Regions from separate parts of the Janthinobacterium salmonicoloratum genome, predicted to be linked through region 1. Evidence: predicted binding sites of a transcription regulator. Region 1 holds the regulator's gene; each other region holds the start of a gene.

Region 1 (3,277 bases):
TCGAGTTCCTGCTGCAGACGGTCGCGTTCGCTCATCAGGCCGTTGAACGCTTCCGTCAGTTCGCCGATCTCGTCGCGCTGCCGCACCGGCACGGGGGTGAAACGGCTGCCGCTGGTACGCAGGGCCAGCAGGGTATCGCGCAAGCGCACCAGCGGCGACAGCAGGCGCACGGTGACCCAGCCCAGTACGGCCGCGGCCAGCAGCGAAGCGAGGATGCTCCACAGCACCAGCCGGGACAGCACGCCATCGAAGGGTTCGAAGGCATCGTCGATGGGCAGCGAGGCGGCCAGCAGCCAGTTCACCGATTTCAGGCGCTTGAAGCTGTTGACGGCCGTGATGCCGCGGCTGTTGGTGCTGACCATGCTGCCTTCGCCATCTTCCTTCAGCAACTGGGTGGTCGTCAGGTTGGCGTTCGGCTTGCGCGGCTGCAGCAAACGGCTGGTATCGGGGTGCAGCACATAGCGCGGCACGGCGCCGCGCGTGAGAATGAAGTAATAGCCGCTCTTGCCGATCTTTTCCGAGCGCAGGCGGCCCAGCAAGTTGTCCTTGTACAGGCGCAGCACGCCGATCACGACCCCGGCCACCTGGCCATCGGCGGCCAGCACGGGCGCGACCATCTGCACGATGGGCATGCCGCTCGACTTGCCCAGCATCGGTTCGGTGATCATGGGCTGGCGCGTGCGCAAGACGGTCTGGAAATACTCGCGCTCGGCGACGTTGATGCCGGCGCGCCCCGCCACTTCCGGCATGTCGGCCACGATGGCGCCATGCGCATCGAGCACCAGCACGTCATCGAACAGCACCAGCATCGAGCGGCGCGCATAGTATGCGCGCAATTGGGTGGGCTGGGCGATCAGTTCCGGCGGCTGCTGCCTGGCCGTCAGGGTGACGATCTGCAGCAGCATGCCCAGCTTGTCGTCGAGCTCGGCAGCGGTGCGGCTGATCAGGGATGACTGCTGGCTCAACAGCACTCGGGTGAAGTCGTCGCGCATGTGCTGCAACTGGATCATGGTGACCAGCGCGATCATGGCGATCGAGGTCAGGCTGGTGGCCAGCGCGACTTTTGCTTTAATGCCGAGAGGCTTCATGATTTCCTTTTCAGTACCGGGCGGCACAGGCGGCAGATAATGCTGACGGGAATTTTCCTATCAATGCCTCAGCTTGGCAAGCGCCACCGCATAAATTGCCCGCCCCGTATGGGCTTTTGACGATGTTGCCATATAATTAAAGGCTGGACGTCGTTTATTCGCCGAAATTACGGTGAAATTGGCACACGGCAACCCTGTATGCAGTAAACTTGTTATTGCATTTTATAAAAGGTAATGACATGACTGAAGCGCTACTCACTCCAACCTTGCCCACAGTGAACGTGGAAGCGTTGCGAGCGCGATGCTCGACCTGCAGCATGCATCAATTGTGCCTGCCGATGGGCCTCGATGTGGGCGACATGGACAGGCTGGACCAGATCATCGGCCGCCGCCGCAAGGTCGCGCGCGGCGCCTCGCTGTTTCGCATCGGCGACTCGTTCCAGAACCTGTATGCGATTCGCCTGGGGCACTTCAAGACGTACCAGATCAATCCTGGCGGCGAAGAGCAGGTGACGGGTTTCCAGATGGCCGGTGAATTGCTGGGCATGGACGCCATCAGCGCAGACCGCCACCACTGTAATGCGGTGGCGCTGGAAGACAGCGAAGTATGTGAAATTCCGTTTTCCAGCCTGGAACAATTGCTGGGCAATATGCCGACCCTGCTGCGCCATTTTCACCGCATGATGAGCCAGGAAATCACGCGCGAGCAAAGCGTCATGCTCTTGCTGGGCAATATGCAGGCGACGCAGCGCTTTGCCGCCTTCATCGTCAACCTGGCCTCGCGCTACGAGGCACGCGGCTATTCGGGCAGCAATTTCCAGCTGCGCATGTCGCGCGAGGAAATCGGCAACTATCTGGGCCTGACCATCGAGAGCGTCAGCCGTCTGCTGTCCAAATTCAAGAAGGAAGGCTGGCTGCGCGTGTCGAACCGCGAGATTGAAATCCTGCAGCCGGCCAAATTGAAGGCCATTACGGCCGGTACTGACGTCTGCAAATAAGCTTTACAGCTCTGCGTCAGCATGCAGCGCGATGCTGCGCTGCAGTGGCCAGGTCCAGATGCCTGACAGGCGCCACTCGCGTTTGTCGTTTTCCACCAGCACTTGCCAGCGGCTGCGTTCGAGCATCGGCAGCGCTACGGAAAAATTGCCGGCCGCATCGGGCTGCACCAGCAGCTTGATATCCTTTTCCGGCAGGGTCGCATGCGCCAGGTGCAGCTGCAGCGGCGCCTGATAGGCCTTGCCGAAGCTGTGCACGGAACCACTGAGGCTCGCCTGTGCCACGTCGTACGACAGGCTCGTATCCATCGCCAGGTCGCTGGCGATCGTGTCGCGCTTCAAATCCTGGTTGATCGCTTTGCCCTGCTTGTAATAATCGCCCACCACCAGCGCATCGGGCTGCGTAAACGCGATATAGCCCATGAAGCTGCCGACGACCACGGACAGGCCGGGGCCGATCATCAGCAGCCATGGCCAGCGATGCTTGTACCACGGTGCAACGGGTGCTTGCAGTTTCAGACTGTCGGACATGATATTTCTCCTGTTTAATCAGCCAGTCCCCATGCGGGGACCGGCCTTCCTACATTAGCGCGGTACGATGAATACCGCGCTTTCACGCACATGCAGCGATGGGTCGTCCAGCGAGTGCAATTCGATCGCAATCTTGTTCGAACCCTTCTCGCCGACGCCGTGCGGTACGCGCAGGCGGATCGGCCAGCCCAGCGTTTCCGTCGGCTGCAAGGTCACTTCTTCACGCGTCAGCAAGGTCAGGCCCGGCAAGCCGGAAGCGCTGATTTTAAAATGCTGGGTTTGCTCCGACGTATTCATGATCTGCAAGCGGTAGACGTTTTCGATCATGCCGTCCTCCACTTCGCGTCCCATCGAACCGCGGTCGCGGATCACGTCCATTTTCAAGGGCGTGCGCAGCGCCAGCGAAGTACACACGGCGATGATGATCAGGGCCAGGATGGAAGTGTAGATCAATACGCGCGGGCGCATGGCGCGCTGGCGGATCTGCTTCGAATTGAAGTTGTTTTCCATCGCATGGTCGGTACTGTAGCGTACCAGGCCACGCGGCCGGTCGACCTTGTCCATCACGCTGTTGCAGGCATCGACGCAAGCGGCGCAGCCGATGCATTCATACTGCAGGCCGTTGCGGATATCGATACCGGTCGGACACACCTGCACGCACAG
Region 2 (3,277 bases), on a different contig from region 1:
ACGCGGCCCAGGGTCACATTCTGGCTGACGGAGGCGGCAAACACGTGCGGGCGCTGGCCCATCCAGGCCATGCGCTGGCGCAAGGTATTTACCGTGCTGTCATTCAGGCGCACACCGCCGATGCGGATATCTCCGCCGCTGGCGGGCAGCAGGCCGGCCAGCAGGGACAGCAAGGTGGTCTTGCCGGCGCCGCTGGCACCCAGCAGGGCCACGTGTTCACCGGCACGCACCTTCAGGTCGAAGCGGTTGAACACGGGCGCCTCGCCGCGATGGGCAAAGCTTAATTGCTGTAGTTCCACGGTGGGCGGCGCTGCCACCGCCATGGCGGCGGCAGAAACGGCAGCCACTTCCACGCCGGCACCTGGCAGGGGCACGCCCTCCCCCGCCATGTCATGCAAACCGGCCAGGCCCGCTTCGCCAGCCGCCTTGTCGTGCCAGACGGCGGCCAGTTCGCGCAAGGGTTCGAAAAACGCGGGTGCCAGCAGCAGGATGAACAAGCCCTGCCCCAGGCTCAGTTCCCGGCCCCAGGTGCCGAAACTGATGCTGCCCAGCAAGGAGAAACCGATAAACGCCGCCACCATGGCCACCCCCAGCGCGGAAAACAGTTCCAGCACGGCGGACGACAAAAAGGCGATGCGCAGCACCAGCATCGTGCGCCGGCGCACGGATTGCGACGAGGCGTCCAGCCGTTCAGCCGTGGCGTCGACGGCGTCGAGCGCGCGCAGGGTGGCCAGGCCGCGCAGGCGATCCAATAGAAAGGCGTTCATGCTGCCCATTTCCACCATCTGCGCCCGGCTGGCCGCTTGCGCGCCCATGCCCACCAGGGCCATGAAGACGGGAATCAGGGGCGCGGCGATGAGCAGTATCAATGCGGCGATCCACGACAGCGGCGTCACCACGGCGAGGATCACGAGGGGTACGGTGAGCACCTTCCAGCGCGCGGGCTTGTAACGCACCAGATACGGCACGATGGCTTCGGCCTGCTCGGCGATGACGCTGGCCGCCTGGCCCGACTGGGCGCGCTGGCGGTCCAGCGGCGAACGGTGCGCCAGCGCTTGCGCCACCTGGGCGCGCAAGGTGGACAGGTGCTCGCGCGCCGCCGCATACATGCGCCGCGCGCCCCACGCTTCGCAGCCGGCGCGCAGCACGCCCAGCAGCAGCACGCCAGCGGCTGGCAGCAAGGCCGCGCGCCAGGGCGCACCGTCGAGCATGGCTTGCACGGCCCAGGCCAGCAAGGCCGCTTGCGGCAGCCACAGCAAGGCGGCGCCGCCTTGCGCCAGGCTGGCGGCACGGGGGAGAATAAAGCGGGGCAAGGACAAGGGCGTGGTCGGCATCTTCTATATTTCTTGAGTTTTCAGAATTTTCTGTAAATTCGATTTTTTGTATAATACTGCGAAACATGACATATATCAATTGACCCTGCGGGTGTGGCGTGAAAAAATTCAGATAATTATGAAAACTCAACATATCCAAATGACGCCGCTGATCCTGACCTTTGTCAGCCATTTCGGCGAGATGGGCAGCCGCTGGGGCTTTAACCGCACGGTGGGGCAAGTGTACGCCTTGTTGTTTGTCGCGGAGCATCCTTTACACGCGGATGAAATCGCGGAACACCTGAGTTTTTCGCGCTCGAACGTGAGCATCGGCTTGAAGGAGTTGCAGGGCTGGGGCTTGATACGCCAGTCGCGCATCCCCGGCGACCGGCGCGAGTATTTTTCCTCGCTGGGCGATGTGTGGCAAATCTTCCGCGTGGTGGCCGCCGAGCGCCGCCGCCGCGAAGTGGCGCCCACCCTGACGGTGCTGCGCGAATCGCTGCTGGCGCCGGCCACGGAACCCGTGGACCAGTATGCGCAGGAGCGCATGCGCGAAATGTATGAACTGGTCGACCTGGCCAACACCTGGTTCGACGACTTGCAGCGCCTGTCGCCCGAATCGATGGCGCAACTGATGAAAATGGGCGCCAAGGTGCAAAAGCTGCTCAATGCCAAGGATCGCCTGTTTGGCAAGAGTCCCGAGGAAAACTAGGCCCAGCCTCGCCTGCCACCGGCACGTCCGTGCAGCGAGCGCCCCCCCTTCCGGCCGGCCTTGCCCTTGTGAGATTTAGTGAGATTTCCACAAATTAATTTTCATATAATGCGGCCGCGAATCGACACGTCTCTGTCGCCCTCACTTGCCAAATTCATGAAAAAATCTCTCGCAGTTAGCAGTATCGTCTTGCTCCTCAACGGTTGCGGAGGCGGCGGAAGCGGCGGCAACGATGCCCCTATCGGCCCGCCAACGGGACCGGTGACACCGGTGACACCTGTCCTCGCCAGCATCAACGCGGCCGATGCATTCAGCAAGTTCATCAACACCAATCAAAACGGCGTGGACCTGCCCTCGAATGACGGTTTCCTGGGCACGGCAAACCTGATCATCCGCACGGAAGAGTCCTACCCCTTCGTCACCGACGGCGTGGCGCAGGAAACCAAGACGTCGCAAGTGATCCAGTTCCAGCGCCGCGGCGCCGATGGCCGCCTGCAACGGCAAAACATCTGGAAAATTCATTTTGATGCACAGATGAAACCCATCGGCATCGCCGTCGGCAAGGAATACGGCACCTATACCGATTGCCTGGCAGTGAAAAGCAGCACGGCTTTGCCTACCTCGACGAATGGTTCCGGTGCGCTCCTGTCGGGTCTGCAGTCGAGCACCTACGTGGAAGGGTTCAAGAGTGGAAAATATGCCCACTATTGCAGCCCGAGCACGCAAACGAGCGGCAGCGTGGAATGGTCCGTCGTTGAAGGCGCGCCCAATCCCTATTTCTGCCTGACCATGCCTGAAGGCATGACTGCCGCGAAAACCCGCATCTGCACGCCCGTGGACAAGTCCGGCACGTTAAACCAGTCAGCCTGGGTACGCGTCTACAATAGCGATGGCACATCGCAAGTGGACTACAAGAATACGAGCCTGAACAAACCGGTGGAAACCTTCAGCACCATCATCAATGCCAAGGATTACTGGTACGGCGTCGTATGGCGTCCGCAGGATGGCTATGTGTACAAGACTTACCCGGACAGCCGCTACTCCTCGGAACTGGCCTGCCGCGAACAGACCAACATCAACTGGAAAGAAAACTGGAGCGCAAACAATATCGGCTGGGCCTGCATCCACACCATCTCGAACTAAATCCCCCCCTCCCCCTGCGGCCCGCGCCGCAGGCGAGGCAGTAAGCGGCCGTCAGCCCGCATTTTTAGGCGGCGTTGACGGCCAGTCCCCACCTTTTTACACCGTCTTT
Region 3 (3,277 bases), on a different contig from region 1:
GATGACTTTCAGGCCATAGTTCTCGCCGGCCACCACCACTTCGGCACGGCCGATCGGCGTGCCGTTGACCTTGATCACCAGCGGTTCGCCGGCCAGCATGTCGAGTTCGATCACGCTTTCAGGGCCGATGGCCATCAATTCTTCCAGCGAAATGCGGGCCGAGCCCACTTCCAGGGTCAGGGTGACGGGAATCTTGCGCATCATCTGCGGAATGTCGCGCCGCGCGCGGCCGCTGGCCACCTCGGACACGTCGCCCTGGTCGATGATCATGTCATCGCCCAGGTCTTCCAGCAGGGTTTCGCTCTGGTTGGTATCGGTCATATTCATATTATTCGACATCTTCAAAGGAGGTTAAACAGAGCTTGCCCTTGTGTTCGGAAACAGCAGCTGTAAATAGACGGGAGTCGTCGAGCATGACGTCGGTACGGCTGAGGCTGACGGGAATCACGTCGCCCACGCGCAGGTCGAACAAGGCGCCCAGTTGCACCTGTTTGCTGACGAGGCGGCCTTCCAGGGTCACTTGCAGGCGCGAAGCGAGCGGACGCACGCTGCCACGCAAGGCTTTCTTCGCTTGCGCGCGCTCGGGCAGCAGGCCGCGCAGCACGTCGGCCATCAGGCGCTTGTCCAGCGAGAACCAGAACTGACCGCTCTGCCCCGCTTCGACGTCGCTGAGCGCTACGGTGACGATCCAGCTGCCGCGTGCCGGATGCACGCCCGACTGCACGGCGACCTCGGCACTGGTGTCTATGTCGCTGCTTTTGCCCAAGGTTTGCAGGTTCTTGTGGACGCGGGCGAACAAACTGTTCACCAACTGTTGTCCAAGCACCACAGCGAGGCGCTCTTCCGTGGCAGTCACGCGCACCTGCGCAGGATCGGGCAGCGCCCCCTTGGCGCCAGCACTACCGTAGCGATAGTTCAGCACGCTCAAGAGTATCTGCCGTTCGAGGGCAAAGCCCGTCTGGCTGGCTGGCGTGGAAAAACTCAGCCAGCGGTTCACGCTGTCCTCGTTTTCCACGCGCGACAAGGTCACGGCATCGATCTGGAAATTGCCCCAGTAGCGACGGCTCATCGGCTGGCGCAGGGCCACGGCCAGGTCGTCGCGTAGCTGGGCGCCGAATACATGCAGCAAATGGACAGGACGTCCAAGCAGACAGGAATCGAGGACTTGATGGCGCGCAGTTTGATCTGTCTTGGTAATGATTGTCATGTAGTGGTCATGTCGGTATTGCGGTGGCAGAACAAATTATACGGATCGCCCGAAATTAAATACAGCATCATCTCGACCTGGTGTACCGGTCCGCAAGCAAACGATTGCGCATCGTATCGCATGCTAGATGACTACGGTGCTGAACAATACATGAAAAAGTCAAATATTGCCATGTATCAATATTCCTTGAGGCAATCCTCTCTTTACTTTATAGTTGCCTGCAGGTAAGCTTACGGCGACAAAATAATGATTTGCAGTGCGCCATTCCGCTTACCTGATTCCGGTTTTATGGCAGTTTCCAGTTCCTCTTATTGCCATCAGTAGAAACTATTATCAGATAAATATTAGTTGTCATGGCCATGTAAATCATGTCGGCATGGGTTTGCTGGGTTTGTTTAAGTCTGCTTGAGCGGATGGTGTGGCAACTGATAAAACTGATGGGTCCTGTACATCGGGCCGGGCAAGATGGCATTGGATGTAATGCCTGCCGGAATGGCAACACCAGTAATTCTGATTGATACGTCACCGCATATTGAAAGTAGAGGGCAAGATGAGCAACGAACTCGCAGGTCTGATCAAGGCCGATCTGGCAGCACTGAGTAATGACGCGCGCGCCCTGGGCGCCAGCATCGCGCCCGCCGCCCAGTTCGGCGCGCCGGAACAATCCGGCTTTTCCTTTGCGCAAAGCATGAAAGACGCCGTCGGCAAGGTCAACGGCGATGACCGCCTGGCGGCGCAGAAAATGAGCGACGTCGACAGCGGCAAGAGCGACGACATGGTCGGCGCCATGCTGGCCAGCCAAGAAGCGAGCCTGTCCTTCTCCATGTTGATGCAAGTACGCAACAAGGTCATGGGCGCCGTCGACGAACTCATCAAACTCCCTCTGTAATCTTCACGTCCTGATCCACGCCCAGCCTCCCAGCGAAAGTTACCCCAAGTGATTACCCCCATGAAGTCCGCATTTGCGCGCTGGCGCCTTGGCGCCCAGCCCGCCATTCCGCCCGCCCTGCTGAAAAACCTGGTTCCCATCGTCGTGCTGGCCATCGGCATCACCGCCATGGTGACCATGTATGCCTGGCGCGACCAGGCCAACTACAAGCCGGTGTTTGGCGCGCGCGAAAAAGTGGCCGTGACGGACATGATGGCAACCCTGGACGCCGAGCACATTCCCTACCGCCTGCATCCGGACAGCGGCCAGGTGCTGGTGCCCGACGCCATGCTGGGCAAGGTGCGCATGCTGCTCGCCTCGAAAGGCGTGACGGCGCAACTGCCGGCCGGCCTGGAGCTGATGGACAAGAATGACCCGCTGGGCGTATCCCAATTCGTGCAGGACGTGCGCTTCCGCCGCGGCCTGGAAGGCGAATTGGCGCAAAGCATCATGACGATGGACGCGATCGCTTCGGCGCGCGTCCATCTGTCGATTGCCAAGTCGACGTCGTTCGTCGCCAGCGACGGCGACAAATCGTCCGCCTCGATCGTCGTGGCACTGAAACCGGGCCGCACCCTGGCGCCGGAACAGATTGCCGCCGTCATCAACATGGTGGCCGGCAGCGTCGCCAGCCTGGCGCCCACGCGCGTGAGCCTGGTCGACCAGGGCGGCAACCTGCTGTCCTCGCACGTCGACCTGACGGACGGTTTCGACGCCTCGGCCGCCAGCAATGAAGGCGCGAAACGCTTCCAGGATGAAATCCGCCGCAACGTCACGGGCTTGCTGGGTCCCGTCATCGGCGAAGACAACTTCAAGCTCAGCGTGACGGCCGCCGTGAACAACGACCGCGTGGACGAAACGCTGGAAAAATACGGCGAAGCCCCAAAAGTGACGAGCGAAGCGATGCGCGAAGAGCAGGAACGCAACCGCACCGTGGCCGGCATCCCGGGCAGCCTGTCGAACCGTCCGCCTGCGGCCGCCGTGCCGGCACCAGCCGATGCCGCAGGCGCCGCGCCTGCCGATGGCGCACCGAAGCCGTCCGACGACGGCACGGCCCGCAAGAACGCCACCACGCGCCAGTACGCGTACGACCGAAGCATCACGCAGATCAAGCGCAGCCGTGGCCGCCTTGAAAAACTCAG

The links. The regulator FNR, encoded in region 1, switches genes on or off when oxygen is low (the NO sensors DNR and NnrR bind a similar motif). The targets are predictions, from matches to a motif close to TTGATNNNNATCAA.
Region 2: the regulator FNR is predicted to act here: its motif matches at 1,400-1,413, upstream of cydD (thiol reductant ABC exporter subunit CydD).
Region 3: the regulator FNR is predicted to act here: its motif matches at 1,374-1,387, upstream of ACQ4WY_RS21520 (FliM/FliN family flagellar motor switch protein).

What each region holds. Positions count from the first base shown of each region.
Region 1 covers NZ_JBNYXV010000002.1:723,393-726,669, forward strand. Annotated here, with positions in the region: gene ACQ4WY_RS16430 (response regulator) at 1-1,088, opposite strand, end outside; gene fnr (fumarate/nitrate reduction transcriptional regulator Fnr) at 1,328-2,086, shown strand; gene ACQ4WY_RS16440 (FixH family protein) at 2,090-2,614, opposite strand; gene ccoG (cytochrome c oxidase accessory protein CcoG) at 2,669-3,277, opposite strand, start outside.
Region 2 covers NZ_JBNYXV010000005.1:168,035-171,311, forward strand. Annotated here, with positions in the region: gene cydD (thiol reductant ABC exporter subunit CydD) at 1-1,334, opposite strand, end outside; gene ACQ4WY_RS22200 (GbsR/MarR family transcriptional regulator) at 1,474-2,025, shown strand; gene ACQ4WY_RS22205 (hypothetical protein) at 2,182-3,168, shown strand.
Region 3 covers NZ_JBNYXV010000005.1:21,303-24,579, forward strand. Annotated here, with positions in the region: gene ACQ4WY_RS21515 (FliM/FliN family flagellar motor switch protein) at 1-327, opposite strand, end outside; gene ACQ4WY_RS21520 (FliM/FliN family flagellar motor switch protein) at 329-1,207, opposite strand; gene fliE (flagellar hook-basal body complex protein FliE) at 1,758-2,096, shown strand; gene fliF (flagellar basal-body MS-ring/collar protein FliF) at 2,157-3,277, shown strand, end outside.